Regions from separate parts of the Peribacillus sp. FSL E2-0218 genome, predicted to be linked through region 4. Evidence: riboswitches for the same ligand, from Rfam matches in the RefSeq annotation. Region 4 holds a riboswitch; each other region holds the start of a gene.

Region 1 (5,760 bases), 820 kb from region 4:
AAGACAACCGCCAACCATCCGAAACAAAACAAGACCAGACATGCCTTAACCCAGTTAGCTTTCACAGAACGTTCCTTTCTGTCTAAAGTGAAAAACTCAACCAGGTTCGGATGAGTTTTTCTTTTTTTATAATTTAGATTTTAGCTCTTCGATTTGCAGTAAATGCCTTTTTTCATGCAATCCCACGAACGGTATCCATTGCTTCAAACTTAAATCCTTGAATAACGGATGAGGAAATGACTTTTCCTCAAGGTCCTTTTCATCTGCGCTGTCGACAAGTTGTACCAATGCGGCACGTGACTCGGCCAATTTATCCTTGACTTCTTGCAAGGTTTGGAATGATTCCGACGGAACGACATATGAAGGCGCTTCTACCTTCACTTCACGATTTACAGTAAGCTCAATCGGTTTGTCCGCTGCTGGAACTTTCTCATCACTTTGCAATTTATCGGCAATGCTCTTTGTGATGGCCCGCTCCATTAAATATAAATGATCCAATACTTGGATAATGCTCCAACGTCCTTCTTCAGGATGGGCATTCAGCTGTTCATCCGAAAGCCCATTGACTGCATTCAGAAGTTCTTCCCTGGTTTTTTCATTTTGATTCATTATTAGCATCTCCTCATATAATCCGGATTAATCTCCCATAATTATTCCATGTTCTATAGTAATGTGTAAAATAATTGTACTTATGAAACGAAAAGATTTGATAAAAAGGAGAGTAAAATACCTCTTACATGTTCATTCGTTGTTTAACAGGTAAGGGGCAGTTTAGAGTTTGTCTACATTCCATGGCTATCATTTGAAGTCGTAGCTTGCCAGTATCCGATTTGTGATGAGCCTATATCCTTTTTCATTGGGGTGAATTTCATCACTGAAATAATCGGCTTTCTTTTTCTTTTTAAACAAATCATCGGTGGGAATGAATACCATCCTTTCGTCCTTTTTCACTACATCCTTGATTGATTGGTTATAATCCTGAATGTGCTTTTCGATCTTTCGGTTGCCAATGATCGGGTTATACAGGCCCACTACCAGGATATCGGCCTTATCATTTTCCTTTAAAAGTGTTTCCGTGATCCGTTTTAGATGCCTGATGTATTCCCGCTTGCCCTCGTCGATTTTCCGATCGTTTATTTCGGTCAAGTCGCCGCCGTTACTATTGATGAAGTCATTCGTGCCGATATAGACGATGAAAGTGTCCGCTTTATCGAGTTTTGTATGGATTCGGTAATCATCGAGCTGTTCGAGGACGCCATCCGTTTCCTGCCCTTTAATCCCATAATTCCAAAAGCTGACTTTTTGATCCGACTCAGGATTGTTTAGTTCTTCCCTTAAGCCTTTTACATAGCCTTCCCCATGCTTATCTCCCTTACCGTATGTTAAAGAATCGCCAAAAGCCATGACCCGCTGTACACGGTTCGACGCCCCAGCCTGCTGAAATTCATATACGACAAAACAAATAATGAGGACAATCATTAATAATCCAGTTAATTTTTTCATTCGTTTCTCCTTTTGTTTTATATCTAAGAAGCATTTTATATGTTACATACCCAAAAATGAGCATAAGTAACAATTAAAATGAATTGGCAGATAATGAGGAGAAGGTGTATGATAATATAAAACTTTCAGATGATTTGGTTATGTCCACAATTCACTATCAAATTATGCAATAGGAACTTCTGGATGTTAATAAAAGGAATGGATTGGAGAGTTTATGATGAACGAGTACATACAATTCAGAGAGGCTGAATTATCGGATTTGCCTAAAATTGTGGAAATTTACAATTCCACAATTGCCTCCAGAATGGTCACCGCAGATACGGACCCGATATCTGTACAATCGAGGGTTAAATGGTTTGAGGAGCATAATTCAGAAAGCAGACCGCTATATATCATTACTTTTGAAGGACAAACCGCAGGATGGATGAGCTTTCAATCTTTCTATGGAAGGCCCGCCTACAATGCTACGGCGGAAATCAGCATCTATATCGATGATTATTTCCGGGGAAAAGGAATCGGAAAGGTTTCGATTCAACAGGCGATTGAAGTAAGCCCAAAATTAGGGGTGAAGACTCTATTAGGTTTCATATTTGCTCATAATTTACCTAGCATGAAGCTTTTCTCCAAATTTGGTTTTGAAGAATGGGCGCACTTACCGCAAGTTGCCGAGCTCGATGGCGTTGAACGGGATTTGGTCATCCTTGGTAAACGTATAGAAGCATGATTATTCAAAAGCTATTGCTTTCAGCAATAGTTTTTTTGTTTACACGGAAAACTCCACCATCATGTGTATACCAGATTCACGAATTCAAGAAAACCTAGGAATTTCCTGAATATTCAGCTTTCCTATTCTTCGTTAACGCGTTTAAAAGGATATCCAATTCTTGACTAGCTTGAATCGTCAGAAGACTGTTTATACCAAAAATATTTGCCAACTCCATCATCTCTTGTCTCTTCTCTTCTATTCTTTCAGGGGTAACCTTTTTGGAAAGCAATTTATATACACCTCCCATATATTCAATATTTTTACACTTTCCATCATAATGAAACTCGTAGTTAAAATCAACTATTTTCGAGTGGTAAAAATGTGTTATTTTAGCGGTCAAATGTGACAAAACTCCTATAATATCCTTAAAATATGTATTTTTTGTGACAACAATCTTTCCATATAAAAAAGCATTCACCACTGTACACTGCGAATGCTTCCTTCTATACTTCTATATACATGATCTTTATTGAATGATCGCCTGCTTCTTGCTATGTCATCCATTCTGTAGGAGACTCGCTATCAGACCTATTTATAACGATCTTATATTCATCTTCCAATACTTTTAAAGGGGCATCATAAAGGTGCCTTTCATCAGAGGTTTTGTATACACCCTTCGCCAATAGCTCTTCTATCAGCAACGCCTTCCTCTGTTCGATCCACTTAAATACTTCTGCCATATTAATGGCTCCTTTCCTTGTCAGCTTAAAGCCTAAGCTACCTTAACAAGTTTCAATTTCACCAAATTATATATACCTTTTCTATTATGTCCTTAAACACTATTTTACAAAAATAAAAGCCTCTTCAATTAAAGAAGAGGCTGACAGGGTCCGGACGGCTCTTCTTATCTTCCAAGCGATCGCTTGTTGGATGTAGCACAGTTCCCATATGGGTCTGCTGCCGAGGTTTCATAGGGCCAAGTCCCTCCACCTCTCTGGATAAGAATTCAATTATATAAATGATGTGAACATTATCTTATCCCAATAATTCACAAAAGTCAATTGCCTCGTTCCCCTTTTTTCCACTCTCTTCCCTTTCAAAGGCGGGTTGCATTTTCTTGGCTTTCTGATATGATGGCAGTAATTACATACAATGCACACCACTAGGGGAGTCTTGTCAAGACTGAGATGGAAGTAATTTCCGGACCCTTTGAACCTGAACCGGCTCATACCGGCGGAGGAAAGTGGATGAGATCGCCCATTCCGGCTATATCCATCTGCCCCGTTCCGTTATTCAGGAACGGGGGTTTTTTATTGGCCCTAAATAATCTTTCCATATAAAGGGGGATGAACATGAAAAATATTAAAACAGAAACCTTCAGTGACAGACTTCATGCACGCGCAAAGGAAATTTGGGAAAGGAACCATTCACATCCCTTTGTCCAAGCTATCGGAACCGGAACGCTTCCTGAACATAAGTTTGCTTATTACTTGAAGCAGGACTATATCTATTTGATGGATTATTCCAAGCTTTTCGCTTTAGGTGTCATTAAAGCGCATAATGTTGAAACCATGGCAAAGTTTGCGGAAATCTTGAATGAAACGATACAGGTCGAAATGGATATCCATAGGCATTATGCCTTGGAGTTCGGAATTACTTCACAGCAATTGGAAGATACGGAACCTACTCCCACTACCCTTGCCTATTCGGGTTACATGCTGAATGCTGCTCAACATGGTACTTTGGCAGATTTAATCGCCTGTCTTCTCCCTTGTGCCTGGGATTATTATGAAATCGGTCTGCTTTTAAAAGAACGAAATGGCAAGAATTTGGATAACAACCCCTATGCAAAATGGATTGAATCCTATTCCTCCCCAGAATTCGGTGAAGCACATAAGTGGCTGATTGCTTTATTGGAGGAATTGACGGAAGGGATGCCTGAAAAAGAACTGCAGAGACTGGAAAAGCACTTCTTGGTGACCTCCCGCTACGAATATTTATTCTGGGACATGGTTCAAAATGAGCAGGATTGGCCCTTGTAGGTCGTAGACATGATGATCAACACAATCAGAAAAATGACGTTGACGGCAATGATCACAGCCATAACGACTATAACCAGTTCCTTTATATTCATCCCGGTAGGATTTGTGAAAGCTTTTCCGATTCAGCACCTGGCCAATGTCCTGACAGCTGTTTTACTCGGCCCTGCCTATGCGGTTACGCAAGCTTTCCTCGTTTCCTTGTTGAGAAATATATCTGGTACGGGATCACTTTTCGCCTTTCCTGGCAGTATGATCGGTGCACTGCTGGCTGCGTTCCTTTACCGTAAAACCAAGCGATTGACTTTCGCCTGTCTAGGGGAAGTGACGGGGACCGGCCTTCTAGGTTCGCTTGCCTGTTATCCGATCGCGGTACTCCTCTTAGGGGAAAAAGCAGCTCTTTTTGGCATTATGCCAGCTTTTATGCTTAGTTCAATGGCAGGTGCCATTTTCGCTTTCATTTTACTGAAAATATTATTGAAAAATACTTATGTGAAGGGGTTTTTCCATGAAAAAAGCATTAACCATCGCAGGCTCTGACTCAGGGGGCGGCGCAGGGATACAAGCCGATATCAAAACATTTTCTGCACATGGGATCTTCGGGATGTCCGTCATCACGGCCGTCACTGCACAAAACACAAAGGAAGTTCGTTCCGTTCAGGCGATCGACACGGATATCATCACTGATCAAATGGCTGCCGTTTTCGAAGATATACACGTCGATGCAGTAAAAATCGGCATGCTTGGTTCAAAAGAAATCGTCGAAACAGTCGCTGAAGCTCTTAATACCTACTTACCGGCCATCGTCATCCTTGACCCAGTCATGATTTCCAAAAGCGGCCACCATTTGCTGGACGGAAAAGCCGTTACTGCCCTAAAAACGAACTTGCTCCCGCTTGCAACGCTCATCACCCCTAATGTACCGGAGGCGGAGGTACTTACTGGTTTATCGATTCGAACGGAGCAAGACTTTTACAAGGCTTGTTTATCCTTGATTGAATTGGGTTCCAATGCCGTTTTACTTAAAGGGGGGCATGCAGAGGGAAACCCAAACGACCTCTTTTATGATGGAAAGAACTTTCACTGGATAAAAGGAGAAAGAATCCATACGAAAAACACTCACGGGACTGGCTGTACCCTCTCCTCCGCCATTGCATCCAACTTGGCTAATGGACAATCGCTGCAAGAGTCGATCGTGCAGGCCAAGCTGTATATCTCCGAAGCGATACGGAATAGTTTTTCAATAGGAGGGGGACATGGGCCTGTCCATCATTTTCATTCATTTTCAAAAAAAGAACGGAGTGAATCCATATGAATATAAAGTTTTCGGCAGCTGACTTGTTTGAAAAGGTAAAAGAAAGAAAACCACTTGTACACCAAATCACCAACTTTGTTACGGTCAACGATTGTGCAAATGCCACGCTTGCCATCGGTGGATCACCTGTGATGACATCCAGTCCCAAGGAAGTCGAAGCGATGGTCAAGTTGGCGGATGCACTTGTCCTGAATTTC
Region 2 (5,760 bases), 1.4 Mb from region 4:
GCGCAGCTTACTTAATGTGAAAGCGGACAACCATCATGCACAGTGACGGACATCTTCATGATGGCGGCGCTTGGTTTGAACCGATGCTGTTGGGATCATTCGCACTAGTTATCTTGATATATATAGGAGCTGCCTTATATTCAGGACGCCGATATAAAAAATGGCCATTATCGCGCACGTTGTTTTGGATTCTTGGCGTCATGAGTGCAGCCTCTGCAATAGTCGGCCCCATAGCCGCTCGGGCACATATGGACTTTACGGCACACATGGTCGGCCATTTATTGCTTGGAATGCTTGCACCCATTCTCTTGGTACTCGCCGCCCCCATTACACTTGCTCTTAGAACGTTGGATGTGCAATCGGCCCGCCGCCTATCTAGATTGTTGAAAAGCTGGCCATTGCGGATTATAAGCCACCCCATCTCTGCGTCCATTCTCAATATTGGCGGGCTATGGATCCTCTATACGACTGGCCTGTATGGGGCGATGCAGCACAATATCACGCTGCACGCATTGGTGCATTTCCATGTATTCGCAGCGGGCTATTTATTCACTGCCTCCATGATTTACATCGATCCGGCACCGCACCCGCTCACCTTCAAGTTCCGGATGATCGTGTTTGCCCTTTCATTGGCCGGACATGATATCCTTTCTAAATACATATATGCCCATCCACCTAGCGGAGTCATGAAGGAACAGGCAGAGAGTGGCGGAATGTTAATGTACTATGCAGGTGATGCCGTTGACCTTGTGCTTATCTGCATCCTTTGCTGCCAATGGTTCAAAGCTGCCCGTCCGAAGGAATCAATTGCCATTTAGCGACAAAAAGATCAATAATAAACTCCGATGTTTCTTGATTAATCAGGCTCCATTTGGCTCATACTAATTTTTGATGAATTAAACTTAGGATGGAGCTGAATGGAAAATGGAATTTGAAGCAAAGAATTCTACTGAAAATGCTCTTCATGATTATAAGGCTGGAATTGGTGCCTTTACGGAGAAAATGCCCGACCTTGCCGAGAAATTCAATTCCTTTACGGAAGAGTGCTTTAAAGAAGGTCAATTGACCAAAAAGGAAAAACAGCTTATCGCATTGGGAATCAGTTTGTACTCACAAGATGAATACTGCATCATCTATCATACTAAAGGGTGCCTGGATCAAGGCTGTTCGGAACAGGAAATCCTTGAAGCCGTTGGTGTTACAGCGGCATTCGGCGGAGGTGCGACCATGAGTCAGGCAGTGACCCTCGTCCAGGAGTGCATCCAGGAAATCAATCAGATGAAACAATAATAAAGATAGGGATAGGACTGGTCCTATCCCTTTTCCTTTCCCAATGAATAATCTCTACCAATGCAGACTTTCGATTAAGTGACATTTTATGCATTTTTGTATATAGTCTTTTTTTTCAAATTCATGCGTGCAATTTTCCCGAAGCATGTTCAGCTCTTTCTTCAGTTGCTCCAATTTTGCTTCCAGTACTTTCATTTCACCTTTTATTTGGATGACCCGATTCAGCGAATTCTGCCTCTCACCAATCATTGATAGATGGTTCCATCCGTTTTCCTGAACTCATTCGCTTTTTCTTTTAGTCCTTCGCCAATTACGGTTTCAAAACCGAGCCCCTTTTCTTTCGCTAAATCACGTATGTCCTGAGAAATTCTCATACTGCAGAATTTAGGTCCGCACATGGAGCAGAAGTGTGCCGTTTTGGCACCTTCAGCCGGCAGAGTTTCATCATGGTATTCGACAGCTCTTTCGGGATCGAGGGAAAGGTTGAATTGATCTCTCCACCGAAATTCGAACCTAGCCTTGGAGAGGGCATCGTCACGTTTTCGTGCATGCGGATGGCCCTTTGCAAGGTCAGCTGCGTGGGCGGCAATTTTGTAAGTAATGACACCGACTCGAACATCTTCCTTGTTCGGAAGGCCCAGATGCTCTTTAGGTGTTACGTAACAGAGCATGGCCGTTCCAAACCAGCCAATCATTGCAGCACCAATCGCCGATGTAATGTGATCGTAGCCAGGAGCTATGTCTGTTGTCAAAGGCCCTAAAGTATAGAACGGGGCTTCTTGACACACTTCCAGCTGCTTATCCATGTTTTCCTTGATCAAATGCATCGGCACATGTCCAGGACCTTCCACCATGACTTGAACATCATGCTTCCAAGCGATCTTCGTCAATTCCCCCAATGTTTCCAATTCTGCAAATTGTGCTTCATCGTTCGCATCTGCAATCGATCCGGGACGAAGCCCGTCTCCCAATGAGAATGAGATATCATATGCCTTCATGATTTTACAAATCTCTTCAAAATGAGTATAGAGAAAGCTTTCTTTGTGATGGGCCAGGCACCATCGAGCCATGATCGACCCGCCTCTGGATACGATCCCCGTTACCCGCTTTGCCGTTAGGGGGATATACCGCAAAAGCACACCAGCATGTATGGTGAAGTAATCGACTCCCTGCTCAGCCTGCTCGATTAACGTGTCCCGAAAGACCTCCCAATTTAAGTCTTCTGCAATTCCATTCACTTTTTCCAACGCTTGATAGATCGGGACCGTTCCAACTGGCACCGGCGAATTCCTGATGATCCATTCCCGTGTCGTATGGATATTCTTCCCTGTGGAAAGGTCCATGATGTTGTCTGCTCCCCACCTGGTCGCCCAAGTCATTTTCTCCACCTCGGCTTCAATCGATGAGCTGACGGCCGAGTTTCCAATATTGGCATTTATTTTCACGTGAAAATTACGTCCGATGATCATCGGCTCGCTTTCAGGGTGGTTAATATTTGCAGGAATGATCGCCCTTCCGCTCGCTACCTCTTCTCTCACGAACTCGGGGTCGACATTTTCCCTAATCGCGATGAACTCCATTTCAGGTGTAATGAGGCCTTTGCGTGCATAATGGAGCTGGGTAATATTTTTCCCCACCTTCGCCCGTAACGGATTCCGTTTCAATCCTGGAAAGATATCGGCATTGGATTGTGACCCTGTTTTTTTGTATCCATTATCCTCGGGTTTTATTTCCCGTCCATCATAGGCCTCGACGTCTTCACGCTCCAGGACCCAGCTGCGTCTGATCGGGTCGAGGCCTTTATGAATATCCACCGGATATGCCGTATCCGTATAGGGACCGCTCGTGTCATACACCCGTAAAGGCGGATTTCCCTCCTCACCGAAGGTCCCGGTAGTCGGACTTAGCGTAATTTCACGCATTGGTACTTTAATATCCGGTCTGGATCCCTCTACATACACTTTTTTACTTCCTGCAAAACTGGACATAATCGAAACGTTCAAGTCGTTTACTGAATTACCCATCATGATTTCATTTCTCCTTTTTAATTGATTTAAAAAGGACAAAATCCAATTCATTTTCGCACGAAAAAGCCAGATCTCCGATTCAAGACCTGGCTGACGTTAGTATGACTACAGAAATGACCCCATGTATCGTCATTGCTTAGTAGATTCTAACTTCCCCACGCTGGTATGAACCAGATCAGGTCCTGAGGGTTAAGAAGCTTTACGCGCTTCTCTCTCAGCCCAACGTTTATTGGACACCCCTAGTCTGAACAATATAATCGAACACAGGGTAACTATATCTCACCCGTTTCATTCTGTAAATCATTTTAAAGTCCTAATATTTCTATCATCCGCTCCCTGAATCATTAAGCAATCGAGATCAATGACTTAATCTTCCAGGCTCTCAAGAATAGGGAAGATCTCCTTCAAATGCTTGATTTCATAGGTTGGAACCACCTCAGTCCGTTCCTTATCCTCGCGATTTATCCAGACCGACTTTATACCCACTCTCGATGCCCCGAGGATGTCCGTCATCAAATTATCGCCGACCATCAATACTTCATCTTTATCCAGCTCCATGATTTTCAAAGCATGCTCAAAAATGGACGCATCCGGTTTACCGCGGCCAAACGCTCCTGAGATGACGATTCGATCAAAATAAGGGACCAGTTCCGGTGTGATTTCAAGTTTGGTATTCTGCAGTTCTGGTGAACCATTCGTCAGCAAAAGTAATTTGTACTTCCCCTTCAATTCATCCAGAACTTGGAAGGACTCTTCGTAGATAAACGGTTTTTTACGCCTTTCCGCTGGAAAACGTTCTGCCAGTTCAAGGCCGAATTCAGGGTCATCGATACCTAATGACTTCAAGCCCCTCGTCCAAGCTTCACTGCGATAAGCCGGTACAATCTCCGCCATCTTCCGGAATTGCTCATGATCATCGTTAAAATTTCCCCACAGTCCTTCAAAAGGGTTGATTCCGATCATTTGTGTAAATGCATATGTATCGTAAGAAGAGTAAAGCTCACGCGCTTCCTTTCGCACCGCGTCTTCAAGCTCGCCGACATTTAAATCATATTTCTCCCTAGCCGCTTCGCATGTGGCAACAAAAGCCTCTTTCACGCTTTTCTGATCCCATAGTAATGTATCATCCAAATCAAAAAAAACTGCCTTAATCAAAATATCCGACCTCTTTCCCCATTATGGAATTCGCTAAAATTACATTAGTACAATCATAAACTACAATCATGGGGAAATGAATAATTATTCGGAAAATGACAGTAACTTTCTGCTTTCCTGGTTGAGAAGCTTAAATGCTCATTCATCACCTTTCGAAAACATACAGCCTTCCATTGCTGGCAAGCTTGAATTGGGGACCGCCGAACCCCCGTCTTATCAACTCTTTCCTTAAAAAGACCATAAGTGCGGCATGACTCACGATCAAGACATCCCTTTCCCCCTTCGCAAAGATCTCGTCCAATGCTTTATTGATCCTCCGCTTTGCACGCTTTATTTCCGCTCTCGTTTGCTTGTTCATGACAGAGCAGCAGCGAATCCAAATGGCCCAAAGGATGAACGGCAGCTTCAACTCCCCTTTTAGGGGTGGGGAAGGGATTTCCCGCAGTTCTTCCATAAAATGAATCGTGCCAGGGAAAATATGTTCCGCTGTCTTGACCGCTCTCGGCATATCGCTGCAATAGCATTCCTCCCACTCCGCCTGACCTAATGAAGTCGATCCATAAATGATATCCGCAGCATCATAGTCGATGAACCACTGCTTCATGTCATCCGCCGACACGGATCTCCCGGTCGGGAATTCATGTGCCACCTTAAAATGCCTTACCAACCCAATTTTCATATGTACTCCTCTTCATCATGCAAATTCTTTTATTGATTGATTCAGTATGTATTTTATATAACCAAGACAAATGCATTGCCTCTATATTCCCTGTAAAGTGTCCCGCTATCATTTCTCGACCAAGCAAGACTTGATGATATTGCCGTGGACTTCTCTGCTTTACTACCCTTTCCGTCACTTTATCTAACAAAGGAGAAAATTTATCAAGAGAAGGAAAAAAGAGAAAGCATTTGCCTTCTCCATTGATCTATCAATCTATGAATTGAAGCTCGGTGATCGTACATCTTTTCCTGAATTTATATTTTCCGCTTAAATCACTGAATTGATAATCATTTAGGGCTTTTCCGAGCTGTTCCTTAAGCTTATTCTCTGTGATTGAGGCATCCACTATCTCATTCCAATTTTCCTTGCCGATTATCTCATCGAATGGAATGACGGCCAGCACTTCATCATAGATCTCGATGCTTTGATCAATGCCAAAGCTGCCATAGATGCTTCCATTTTCATCAGCAAAGATATGCTCCGATTCCAATTCTTCCACCAGCACTTCAAGATACCCCTGTGACTTAACGGGCTTGATGGAAATCTCTGCCTCCGCCTTTACAGGTC
Region 3 (5,760 bases), 1.4 Mb from region 4:
AAGCTCGGGAAGCCATCCTGAGCGCCCTGAAGGAAAAGTGCGCCGTCACACCCGCAGGAAAGTGGATTGTCGCTGAAGGATGGAATGAAAATGAATGGACTGATCCTGAATTGATTTTACGGGATGAGCTTGATGAGATATCGACGGAGCATCCCATCGTCTTGAAAAGGATCTGCCGCCATGCCTTGGTGGTCAATTCCAGTGCCCTCTTGGCAGCGGAAATCAAGGAGGAGGCAGAAGAACCGGCAGGCGGTGTGATCTGCCGCTATCCCGATGGGCGATTAAATGGTCTATTCAAGGAAAGCCAGGCACAGAACCTGATTTTGGACAGCCTTCCCGGCATTGACCAGGACTATATCGAAGCTGCGCTTTCAGAGGCGATACAAGATGCGCATAAGCTTGGACTGACGGGAGGCCATACGGAGGACCTCCATTATTACAATGGCTTCGTGCCGACTTACGAGGCGTTTAAATCGGTCATCGAGGATAAGGGGATGGCCTTTCGAGCCAATTTGCTCGTACATCATGAGGCCCTTGAAGATATGCTGGCAGCAGGAGGCCGTTATCAAGAGGGAACGCAATATATCAAGTTCGATAGCATGAAAATATTCACCGATGGCTCCTTAGGGGGGCATACAGCCTTGCTGAGCGAGCCGTATGCAGATCAAAGCGGTACGAATGGCGTAGCGATATTCACGGAAGCAGAGCTTCGCCATTGGGTGCAAAAAGCAAGGCAGGCAGACATGCCGATCGCGGCCCATGCCATTGGCGATCTCGCGTTTGAATATGTATTGAATGCCATTGAAGCTCTGCCTCCGAAAGACGGACTGCATGATCGGCTCATCCATGCCCAGATCGTCCGGCCGGAGCTGCTGGAGCGGGCAGTCAAACTGCCGGTGATCTTTGATATCCAGCCCGGTTTCGTACCGTCCGATTTTCCTTGGGTGGAAGAAAAGGTTCCGGCAAAGCTATTGGCATCCTCATACGCCTGGAAAACCTATTTGAATATGGGAATCACTTGTGCGGGCGGTTCAGATGCACCGATCGAGCCACTGAATCCAATTTTGGGGATCCATGCTGCTGTCACGAGAGCGAAAATCGATGGTGATGATGCGGGGTATGGCTTGGCTGAAAGGCTTACCGTTTTTGAGGCATTTTCTCTATATACGAAAGGGAGTGCCGCGGCTATAGGCCAGGGAAAGCGGCGCGGTATGATCTTCAAAGGGTATGATGCCGACTTTACCGTATTTGATTTGGATGTCTTTGCAGTGAAGCCTGATGATCTCCTAACAGCTCAAGCGGTCATGACGGTCATTGATGGCAGGATCATGTATGATGAAAATAACAGTTGCAAAACGAGTCATCGGAATGCAGAATAGGTAGATGGTTTTAAAAGATCAAGGAATGAATGGAAAGAAGGCAGGTTATGAAAGTGAATGAACAAAAAGAAGGAGCGATCTATGCCGCTCTTTCTTATATGATGTGGGGAATTGTTCCGGTGTACTGGAAATTCCTCCAGGGGGTCGGTGCAACAGAGATACTGGCGCAAAGGGTATTATGGTCTTTCGTCTTCATGCTGGTATTATTGATGTTCATGAAAAAATGGCAAGCGTTTCTTGACTATGTCAAGAATATAGTTCGTAACCCTAAACTCTTTATAGCTTTACTTACAGCGTCACTGCTCGTTACAGCTAACTGGGGAGTATTCATCTGGGCCGTTAACTCCGGCCGGATTCTCGACACCAGCCTTGGCTATTATATCAATCCGCTAGTCAGCGTCCTCTTGGGCGTGATCGTCTTAAAGGAAAAATTGAGCGGAGCGCAAATCATGTCGTTCGCGCTTGCCGGAATCGGTGTTTTGATCCTTGGGATTCATTTTGGCACCATTCCCTGGGTCTCCCTTGTCTTGGCGATGACCTTTGGATTGTATGGATTGGCGAAAAAAATGATCAAGGCCGAATCGGCGATCGGGCTGACGCTAGAAACGATGATGGTGACGCCCCTCGCCCTTGGTTACCTGATATACTTATCGGCCCAGGCAGACATGAAATTCTTTACAGCGGGGAGCACAGGCTTGCTGTTGGTTGGCGGCGGGATCGTCACGGCGCTACCTCTTTTATATTTTGCAAAAGGAGCAGAAAAGATCCCGCTTTCGATGCTTGGCATTTTTCAATATATCGCTCCGACCTTATCTTTACTGATCGGTGTATTCGTCTATCATGAAAGTTTTACGAAAGCACATCTTTTAGCCTTTTTGTTCATATGGTCAGCTTTGGCCGTTTATACGCTCTCCATCACGAAATGGGGGCAGGCAAGCGCCCGCAGGTTCAAAGGCAAGAGGAATATGGGTGCATGAATGAAAAAGATGCTTGGCGGAGCTTTTCCTCCAAGCATTTTTTTATGCAGGGCCATGCATCAGGATAGGTGAAACGTCGAACCTATTTCAGAAACGATCAAATCAGGGAGGCTCTCGAGTCGGGGGACCTGTTCTTTGCGGATGGGATAGGGTTGGACCGTGTCAAAATAATAGGAACTGTCAAGGCTAACGATATGGTCTGTCAGGTAGGCCGATATGGTTGCATTCGATTTTCTATTATCGTTTAACTCATCAATGATTCCTTTAGAATTGGTAATGCCGATCCCGTGGCCAAAAAAGAGATTTTTCCCTAATAATATCGCATTTTCCCCTTGCCATTCAGGCGTTTTTTCATCATGTTCCGGGTTTTTGAAATACACGCAGTCCCCTGGTAAATAATCGGTGCCGCGGTGAACGAGCAGGATCATATTCGTTGGGGGATGCCAGTCATATAGCACGAGGTCTGAAAAAAGATAGTCAAACTTCCGCGGGCCGATTACATCCATGATCCCCATTAAGAACGTGACGACTATTGCTGTCCCGCATTCGAAAGCATATAGCGTTCCACTTTGGAAAATATCTGCAATGGCAACATGGGGGGGAATTCCTGGCTGGAGGGTGAAGGTGCCATCCTTTGCGAGGTGCCAATATCGTTGATTTGTTTCCGATTCATCGAGTGTAGCAAATTCTGCACCGCTTTTATCTAATGAAATGGCTGCCTCCATGACTCGAAGCCTCAATTGAATGTCGAAATTAAGTTCCTCCAAGTTCCGGTATTCAAAAACGGTCGCATATCCCGCCAGCAATTGTAGCAGTTCCAGCGCCTTGGCAGATGGTATACCTGGCTGGAGTTGACTGATATCTAACCATTTGTGATTAATCTTGATCATGATCATATCCACCTTTTGCTTATGAGTTATGAATCTGGTACATGGAAATGTCTGCAGGTCATGGTCATTATATGATTATCCGCATGGAAGTGATTATGTGAAGGAGGAAAAGTGCCGGTAATGAAGCGTGTTTCGGATGGCAGGTGTAGGGGATTTTTTAACGGAAGCAAATTAGTTTTCCCTTTTCGCGATGAATTGATATAATGATAGAGAAAAGTCCATATGTGCGAGAAATGTAGGGGAGCCAGTAATGCTGGCTGAGATTGCGTCCTTTAGATGCTGACTCTTTGAACCTGATCTGGATGGTGCCAGCGGAGGGAACATATTATGACAGATTTTCCGTTTTGTATGTTAACGTCCGAATTCATCTTCGGGCGTTTTTTGTTTTATGATTGGCAAAATGCACCTGGCGCCCTTAATATTCCTGCATGTGGATCTTATACGATGAGTAGGAGGATACCCGCTTGAATAAATTTTTGCCATTGCTGACTTCGTTGTTCCTTTTAGCTGGATGTGGCGCCGGCGGAACGAACGAAAAAGATGAAGCAACAAAAAAGGAAGATAATGAAGGAATGAAAAAAGTATCGGTCGTTCTCGATTGGACACCGAATACAAACCATACAGGATTGTATGTAGCCAAGGAAAAGGGGTATTTTAAAGAACAAGGATTGGATGTCGATATCATCATGCCAGGTGAAGCCGGTGCGGATAAGCTGGTGGCCTCCGGGAAATCAGAATTTGGCGTAAGCTACCAGGAAGGCATTACCCAGGCCCGCGTCCAAGGTGTGCCGATCGTTTCACTGGCTGCAGTCATCCAGCATAATACCTCTGGATTCGCATCTCCAGCGGATAAAAACATTAAATCCCCTAAGGATTTTGAAGGGAAAACATATGGTGGCTGGGGGTCACCGGTAGAAAAGGCCATCATGGATTCGCTCATGAAAAAAGTAAATGCGGATGTAAATAAAGTCGATATCGTCAATACAGGGGATGCTGATTTTTTCACCTCAGTTAAAAGGGATGTAGACTTCGCCTGGATTTATTATGGGTGGACAGGTGTCGAGGCCGAGCTGAGAAATGAAAAGCTGAATATGATTTACTTGACCGATTACTCGGATAAGCTCGATTACTATACGCCTGTTCTGACAACGAACGAAAAGCTGATCAAAGAAGATCCAGAAACGGTTAAGGCATTCGTTCATGCAGCTTCTGAAGGGTATCAGTTTGCGATTGATGATCCCGATGCGGCAGCGGACATTTTAATGAAGGCCGCTCCGGACCTGGATGCCAAACTAGTGAGGAAGAGCCAGGCGTGGCTTGCGGATAAATATCAGGATGATGCTCCGCGCTGGGGTGAACAAAAGCTTGATATATGGAAGAATTACAGTGATTGGATGAGAGAAAATAAGCTTCTTGAAGGTGATTTTAAACCTGAAGAGGCGTTTACCAACGAATTTTTACCTAATTAGGAGGAAAAAAAATGGCCAGTTCTTTAATCAGTATACAAATTATTCCTAAAGGTGAAAATGTCATTCCTTTAGTCGATGAAGCAATCAAGATCATAGATGAATCAGGTGTCAAATACGAGGTTCACCCCCTGGAAACAACCATGGAGGGCGAGCTTTCCCAGCTATTTGCGGTGATAGAAAAAATGAATCAAAGAATGATTGAACTAGGTTCGCCGAATGTCATTTCCCAAGTCAAAATATTATATCAGCCGAGCGGGATCACGATGGATACGTTGACGGAGAAGTATCGGGCATGATCGGAAGAAGGATTTGGAAGAAGGGGGCTCCCTTCTTTCTTTTAGTATTGCTGCTGATCGCATGGGAGTCAGCGACAGCGATATTGAAAATCGAAAAATGGCTGCTTCCTGCTCCATCTGCCATTTTCATTGAAGGAATCGAGTCTTTTCATAATCTATTGGGACACCTATTATCAACGACCGAGCTTGCGATATCCGGTTTTTTAATTGGAAGCTGTATCGGCTTATTGATTGCTGCGGCCTTACATCTGTTTTCAGGTGTGAAAGATGCCGTCTATCCCTTGCTCATTTTGTCACAGAATATTCCCATCATCGTGCTGGCACCGCTTTTAGTGATCTGGTTTGGCTTTGGGATGCTGCCTAAGCTCATCGTCATTTCGCTTGTATGCTTTTTTCCGGTTGCCGTTGCCTCATTGGATGGCCTGCGCCAGACACCGTATGAACTCAAGCATTATTTTAAGATGATGGGAGCGGGAAACAGACAGTTGTTTTGGAAGCTCGAACTTCCCCACTCGATTCCGTCCATTTTCTCCGGCCTCAAAATCTCGGCGACCTATAGTGTAATGGGTGCAGTCATTTCGGAGTGGCTCGGGGCGAAATCCGGGATTGGCGTATATATGACACTCGCCTCCTCGGCGTTCAGGACCGATCGGGTGTTTGTAGCCATTTTCATCATTATGGGAATGAGCCTGCTCTTTTTTGGAATCATCACCCTACTGGAGAGGTACCTTGTTTCATGGAAGCGGAAG
Region 4 (5,760 bases):
TCATATAATTCAGATCATCGATGAATAATGCCACTATGCATAACACCATCAATACGAAAAGTTTAAGACTTGGATTAATCTTATAGAGCCATGTTTCTGCATTTGTAACGGTCATCTACATGACACTCCTTTTATATTGAGAAACTTCGGTTTCCATACATCCTGGCTGGATGACTTTTTCATCACTTATTACGTTCCCATCCTGAACCGTCAAGATCCTCGTTGCGAAGTTTTTTGAAATATGATCGTCATGCGTAACCATGATTACGGTTACGCCGCGGCTTCGATATACCTCAAGCCATTCCAGTAGAGCAAAGGTATTCTTCGAATCTTGACCAAAGGTAGGCTCATCCAAGAGAATGATTTTCTTGTCTTTAACGATTGAAGCGGCTACACTTAAGCGACGTTTTTGACCCATTGATAATTGAAATGGATGTTTATCCCGATGTGCCTCAAGGCGGAACACTTTAAGCAATGAACGGACTCTCTCATCTATTTCTTGTTGCGGCCTTTTATCTATCCGCAATGAATAAGCAATTTCTTCATATACCGTATTTGCAACGAACTGAAACTCAGGATTTTGAAACACAAACGTCATATGATCAATTGGGTTTTTCACTCTTTTAATGGAGGTCCCCATTAAATCATAGATACCACTCGTTTTAATGAATTGCATCAGTGCATGCAAAAGAGTACTCTTACCCGCTCCATTTTCTCCCCTGATTACAATCCATTCCCCTGAAGTGACCTCGAGCTCATCAACCTTGATTTTCTCTTCTTTATTCCGAAAACCGCTAAAATCTCGGACTTGCATAAGAGGAACATCATCCGTGAGTGGTTGTTTACGAACAGGTGCATGATTCTTAACATACTCATCCCAAACACCAGGGAACCATATCCCATGTTCTTTCATTTCATTTTTATACCGTGAAAGAATGGTGTCTTTTGGGCCATCAGCAATAATTTGACCTTCATCATTAAAAAGCACGATTCGATCAATGAATTCTAAAACATGGTCAGTTTTATGTTCCACTACAATAACCGTTTTACCTCTACCGACTTCCTTCAATAATTCCCACATTTCTTTTGTTCCTTCCGGATCGAGCATGGCAGTCGGTTCATCTAAAAACAGAACTTCTGGTTCAAGGGCCAGTACTGAAGCGATTGCCAGACGCTGTTTCATGCCGCCTGATAATGTATCAATACTTGTATGAATAGCTCTTAAGTTCAATCCAACTTGATGAAGGTGATGTTGGATCTTCTCTTTCATTTCTTGCTTAGGGACGGAAAGATTCTCGAGAACGAAAGCAACTTCCTCATCGGCAAATGGCATGCAAAACTGACTATCAGGATCTTGAAAAACATATCCCCATGAGGAAGGACACTTCAATTTTCCCGCTTTCAACGGCACTTCAATGGAATTCGGAATCAATCCACTTAACACTTGTAAAAGGGTCGACTTTCCACATCCTGATGGTCCCAACAATAACACTTTTTCACCTTTCCCAAATGAGATCGATAGATCCTTGAAGATCATGGACTCATCACCAGGAAATTTCATTCTTAACTTCTCAACAGAAACGATTTGTTCCATACACATCAACCTCTACTTTTGATCCAGCTCTGCATAATCTTTACTAGAAACTGGACGTACAAGATTCGTTACCCCTGTTGTTTCTAAAACCTTAACTAAGTAGTAAGCAGTCACACCGGCAAAGAAAACGGAACCTATGAACCTCGCTATCATGAATAACGATAGATTCCAGGTAGAGAGCGCTCCAATTTCCCCATATGCAAAATCCATGAAGACTGAACCCAAACAAGAAGCGATCGCCGCTAATACAGCCACTGACATATTGAATTTTTTATATCTGAACACCATGAACACCAGCTCCGCGAACAACCCTTGCACGACCCCATATAAGAGGACGGTCAGCCCCCATGGCGAACCTAGAAAGAATTCACCGGAAGCTGCAGCTATCTCCGCCAGAAGTGCCACACCCGGTTTCCGTAAAATTAAAAAGGCTACGGGACCAGCAATAAACCACATTCCATAAATAAGTTGATCTACATGTAACCCCAATGGTTTAGCGAAATAATAAATCGAACCCCAGAGGATATAGATGATCCCAAATGCTACAGCAATCACGATCGTGACTAAAACATCCGTTAATTTCAACCCTTTTTTCATGGTTATTAATCTCCTTTACACTTCTAGTGTTTCCTTATGCACCGGCCATGTTTCCAAATCGTAAGCCATTTCCCAAAATGAATATTCATACTGGCTGCTAAGGATAAAATGCTCTTTCATCCGTTCTCTATCTGCATCCGTTACTTTTTCAGCAATCTCATCAAGCCTCGCAATTTGTTCTTCCACCAAGGTGCGGAACCACTCTCCACCGTACGCCGCTATCCATTCTTGATAAATCGGCTCATCGGGTATGCACCCCTGCAGCTTTTCACCTATTTCATAATACAGCCAATAACACGGCAGGATCGCTGCAATAACATCTCCTAAATGTCCCGAATAAGCCGCACGATACATATGGGAAGTATAGGCATAAGCAGTCGGTGCAGGCTTGAAATCATCCCTTTCTTCTTTTGTGATTCCTAATCTCTCAGAAAAATTCTCATGAAGCTTCAACTCCGCTTCATATGTACCTTGTGCATGGCCGGCAAGCCTGCTGGTTGTATGTAAATCTGGAGCTTTGACTGCCCCTAATGCTTGAACTCTAGCAAAATGTGATAAATAATAAGCATCTTGCAAAACATAAAAACGAAAACATTCCAAACGTAATGTACCATCACCTATTCCTTTAACAAATGGGTGATTAAAACTCGCTTCCCAAATATGATCCACTTCCTGCCGAATTTCCTCTGAAAACTTCATCATCATTTCCTCCAAATTTTTATTTTTTTAAAGACTGAACCGTGAAAGAACCTCCTTTTTTTTGGCAAATAAAAAACCACTTTCTTTGACGTAAGAAAGTGGTTTTACTTGAAATAATACAAAAACGTATTGTTCCAGCCCCCACTTCCCTACGCTGGTATAAACCAGATCAGGTTCTAAGGGTCTTAAAGTCATACTTTAATCTCAGCTTCTCAGGTAAAATAGCTTTTACCAATAAAGCACCCCTAGTGGTACAAATTGTATATATCATGCAGTTGCCTTTATATTAACACGATAAATTAAATTGTCAAACAGATTAGAAAAGTTTTCTGGCCGATACCTTATAAGGTTGGATTGCTAGTTTGCCAAGGTTGGCGGATTACTCGTCAATTTGGACTATTATGGCACTTAAAGATATTTTTGTTAATTCAATGATTTTTGGAGCTGGTTTAGCGATAGTATCTTTATTAGCTGCTGGGTGTATTTGCACCATCTAACTTTAATCAATATTTTTGATATGATCATCTTTCCAAAGCTTCATTTTTTCATGACACGATTTTTGTAGTTTCTTCTTAAATCAATCTGTGTATCAATCATTTCCTCGGTGGTGGCCGTTTTTGTCAATTTCCTTGATTATCATGAAATAAAGAGGTATGGCAACATCCAGCCTTATTGCTGATTTTTTTTTAGAGCTCATGGAAAAGGAATCAAAGCGGATAAGATAGGGCCCCTCCAACAGATCAGCGGCGTGTTGATCTAGGAGGAGCTGTGCTACTCCCTACCATAAATGTAACAGGTAGCGAAATTCGCGATTGTTGTTTGAGACGATTTGCATCTTCTATTTGTAAAAAGAGTAAATCTACGGCTTTTTCACCTTTTTCCCCTACATCCTGTTTGACTGTTGCTAAAGTCGGCGTCATAAAAGTAGAAAAGTAAGATCCATCAAACCCTACTACAGAATAATCGTCAGGAATTTTACAACCTTTTTCGTTCAGGCATTTGTACACCCCTAAGGCGGACACGTCTGAAAAAGAAAGGATGGCAGTGGCATTTGTTTCTGTTATTATCTTTTCAGTCGCTTCAAAACCGCCTTGAGCGGACGTGTCTGATTCGAATATGAGATTTTGGTCAAAGCTGCGATTTTCCTGAAGCGCAGATCGGTATCCACGAAACCGCCGTCCGTTCACAGAGTCCGGCTCCAAGTCCCCAGTGATGAGGGCTATGCGCTGATGACCAAGTGATAACAAATGCTCGGTTGCGACGCGTCCGCCGAATGCGTCATCAATCCCTACTTGAAAAGGAGCCGACTCATCCAAGTAGCTGTCCAAAAACACAATCGGAAGATCCAGCTCTTTCACTTTTGCTACAACTGGCGAATCCGATTTCGCACCTACAAGAATCAGTCCATCCAGGTTCCTTTGAGTTATAAAGGTTGTCAGTTCTTCGGGGGATTCGATTCCCTTAAGGACAATATCAAATGATTTTTCCCTTGCCTTTGATTCAATCCCTGAGACCAACTCCCAATAAAACAGGTTATTCTTAATCCTACCTTCCGGCTGTAAAAGAGAAACGACCACTCCAAATAGGTAGGACTTCCTTGTCCGAAGATTTTTGGCAGCCAGGTTCCCGCTATATTGATAACTGTCGATGACCTCTTTCACACGAAGGGCTGTTTCCACTGATACCCTGCCCTTGGAATTGATCACGTTTGATACGGTAGCGATGGAAACATTCGCCTTCTCCGCGATGAATTTAATGTTGATATTTTCCTGAAGCATCTTCCACCCCTCCGACTTATTAATAAACAAATCGTACCATAATTTTCAAAAAAACGCAGGCAGGTATCTGATCTGCACCCCAATTGTTAGAAAAAAACGTCTATCTATTGGAGGTGCAGTTTCTTTATGGCCAAATTCACACCACAACATTAAATACAAGCTGTACAAAGATATTTTCAAGGTACAGAGAGGGTTAAAAGGATAGCTAAATCCATTGGTGTATTCTCTGGATTTAATTGGAGAAATCATCGCCTGCAATATCCAATCAAGTCCAATTTAACCTTTAGTCTCCCAGATGGTAGACCAGGTCCTTATGCGATTGGAATTGGAAGATTCACGCATCCTTCATTCGGATCAAGTCTGGCATTACCAGATGAAATCAAATTCACATACCTTGAAGACATACGGGATTACACAATGTATGTCTCGGAAGGGAAATTGTCTCGACATCACTGTGATGGAAAACTTCTTCGGCTTATTAAAATCTGAATTACTTTATTTACAGAATTTTATGGAGCATTCCAAAGAAAAACTGGAAAATTACATACATTATTACAATCATCAGTGAATTAAAGTGAAATAAAAAGGCATGAGTCCGGAAGATTTCCGGTTTCATGCCCTCATGGTTGCCTAACTATTCTAACTTTTTGGGTTCATTTCACTTATTTCTGCTTAATCACGACCGTTGTTAAAGGATCGATGGTGATTTGGTTTTTATTCACCGTCAAGCCCGATACTTTCTTGACTTGCTTCCGGCCCGCTTCATCATCATCGACAAGTACCTTACCTTTTCTTAAATCTACATCTAGTGTAAGCGATCTCTGTTTCTCATCGGCGTTGATGAACACATAATAGGTATCTTTTCCTTTTTTTCCTGTGGAAATACTTTTATAGGCCAGGACCAGATCGGTCTCTTCAATCTCAGGTGCGGCAATCATCGTTACATTAGAATCCACGAGAGAGCGAGAACCCAATCGGAACGCATTGGTCGATTTTCTCAGCTCAATTAACCCTTTTGTATATTCCATTGTTTCCTTATGAATCGTATCATTTGTTACAGCCTCCCAATCGAATTGGTTGATTACATCCGTA

The links. Region 4 has a riboswitch for thiamine pyrophosphate ahead of tenA (thiaminase II). Riboswitches for the same ligand answer to the same signal wherever they lie in the genome.
Region 1: linked by a shared signal. The riboswitch ahead of tenA (thiaminase II) and the one ahead of tenA (thiaminase II) in region 4 are both predicted to bind thiamine pyrophosphate.
Region 2: linked by a shared signal. The riboswitch ahead of thiC (phosphomethylpyrimidine synthase ThiC) and the one ahead of tenA (thiaminase II) in region 4 are both predicted to bind thiamine pyrophosphate.
Region 3: linked by a shared signal. The riboswitch ahead of MHI53_RS17770 (ABC transporter substrate-binding protein) and the one ahead of tenA (thiaminase II) in region 4 are both predicted to bind thiamine pyrophosphate.

Annotation. Positions count from the first base shown of each region.
Region 1 covers NZ_CP150304.1:1,442,835-1,448,594, reverse strand. Annotated here, with positions in the region: gene MHI53_RS06945 (DinB family protein) at 127-609, opposite strand; gene MHI53_RS06940 (GDSL-type esterase/lipase family protein) at 799-1,503, opposite strand; gene MHI53_RS06935 (GNAT family N-acetyltransferase) at 1,721-2,227, shown strand; gene MHI53_RS06930 (aspartyl-phosphate phosphatase Spo0E family protein) at 2,322-2,609, opposite strand; gene MHI53_RS06925 (Fur-regulated basic protein FbpA) at 2,761-2,949, opposite strand; SAM riboswitch class I at 3,111-3,214, opposite strand; TPP riboswitch at 3,364-3,468, shown strand; gene tenA (thiaminase II) at 3,562-4,251, shown strand; gene thiW (energy coupling factor transporter S component ThiW) at 4,264-4,788, shown strand; gene thiD (bifunctional hydroxymethylpyrimidine kinase/phosphomethylpyrimidine kinase) at 4,757-5,563, shown strand; gene thiM (hydroxyethylthiazole kinase) at 5,560-5,760, shown strand, end outside.
Region 2 covers NZ_CP150304.1:845,300-851,059, reverse strand. Annotated here, with positions in the region: gene MHI53_RS04120 (DUF2243 domain-containing protein) at 1-46, shown strand, start outside; gene MHI53_RS04115 (cytochrome c oxidase assembly protein) at 84-818, shown strand; gene MHI53_RS04110 (carboxymuconolactone decarboxylase family protein) at 925-1,290, shown strand; gene thiC (phosphomethylpyrimidine synthase ThiC) at 1,536-3,317, opposite strand; TPP riboswitch at 3,453-3,568, opposite strand; gene MHI53_RS04100 (HAD family hydrolase) at 3,684-4,472, opposite strand; gene MHI53_RS04095 (histidine phosphatase family protein) at 4,618-5,151, opposite strand; gene MHI53_RS04090 (hypothetical protein) at 5,402-5,760, opposite strand, start outside.
Region 3 covers NZ_CP150304.1:3,688,554-3,694,313, reverse strand. Annotated here, with positions in the region: gene MHI53_RS17785 (amidohydrolase) at 1-1,379, shown strand, start outside; gene rarD (EamA family transporter RarD) at 1,427-2,356, shown strand; gene MHI53_RS17775 (protein-glutamine gamma-glutamyltransferase) at 2,416-3,246, opposite strand; TPP riboswitch at 3,474-3,583, shown strand; gene MHI53_RS17770 (ABC transporter substrate-binding protein) at 3,711-4,715, shown strand; gene MHI53_RS17765 (thiamine-binding protein) at 4,727-5,011, shown strand; gene MHI53_RS17760 (ABC transporter permease) at 5,008-5,760, shown strand, end outside.
Region 4 covers NZ_CP150304.1:2,264,565-2,270,324, reverse strand. Annotated here, with positions in the region: gene MHI53_RS10980 (energy-coupling factor transporter transmembrane component T) at 1-115, opposite strand, end outside; gene MHI53_RS10975 (ATP-binding cassette domain-containing protein) at 116-1,594, opposite strand; gene MHI53_RS10970 (ECF transporter S component) at 1,607-2,191, opposite strand; gene tenA (thiaminase II) at 2,207-2,890, opposite strand; TPP riboswitch at 3,020-3,147, opposite strand; gene MHI53_RS10960 (LacI family DNA-binding transcriptional regulator) at 3,631-4,668, opposite strand; gene MHI53_RS10955 (pullulanase) at 5,331-5,760, opposite strand, start outside.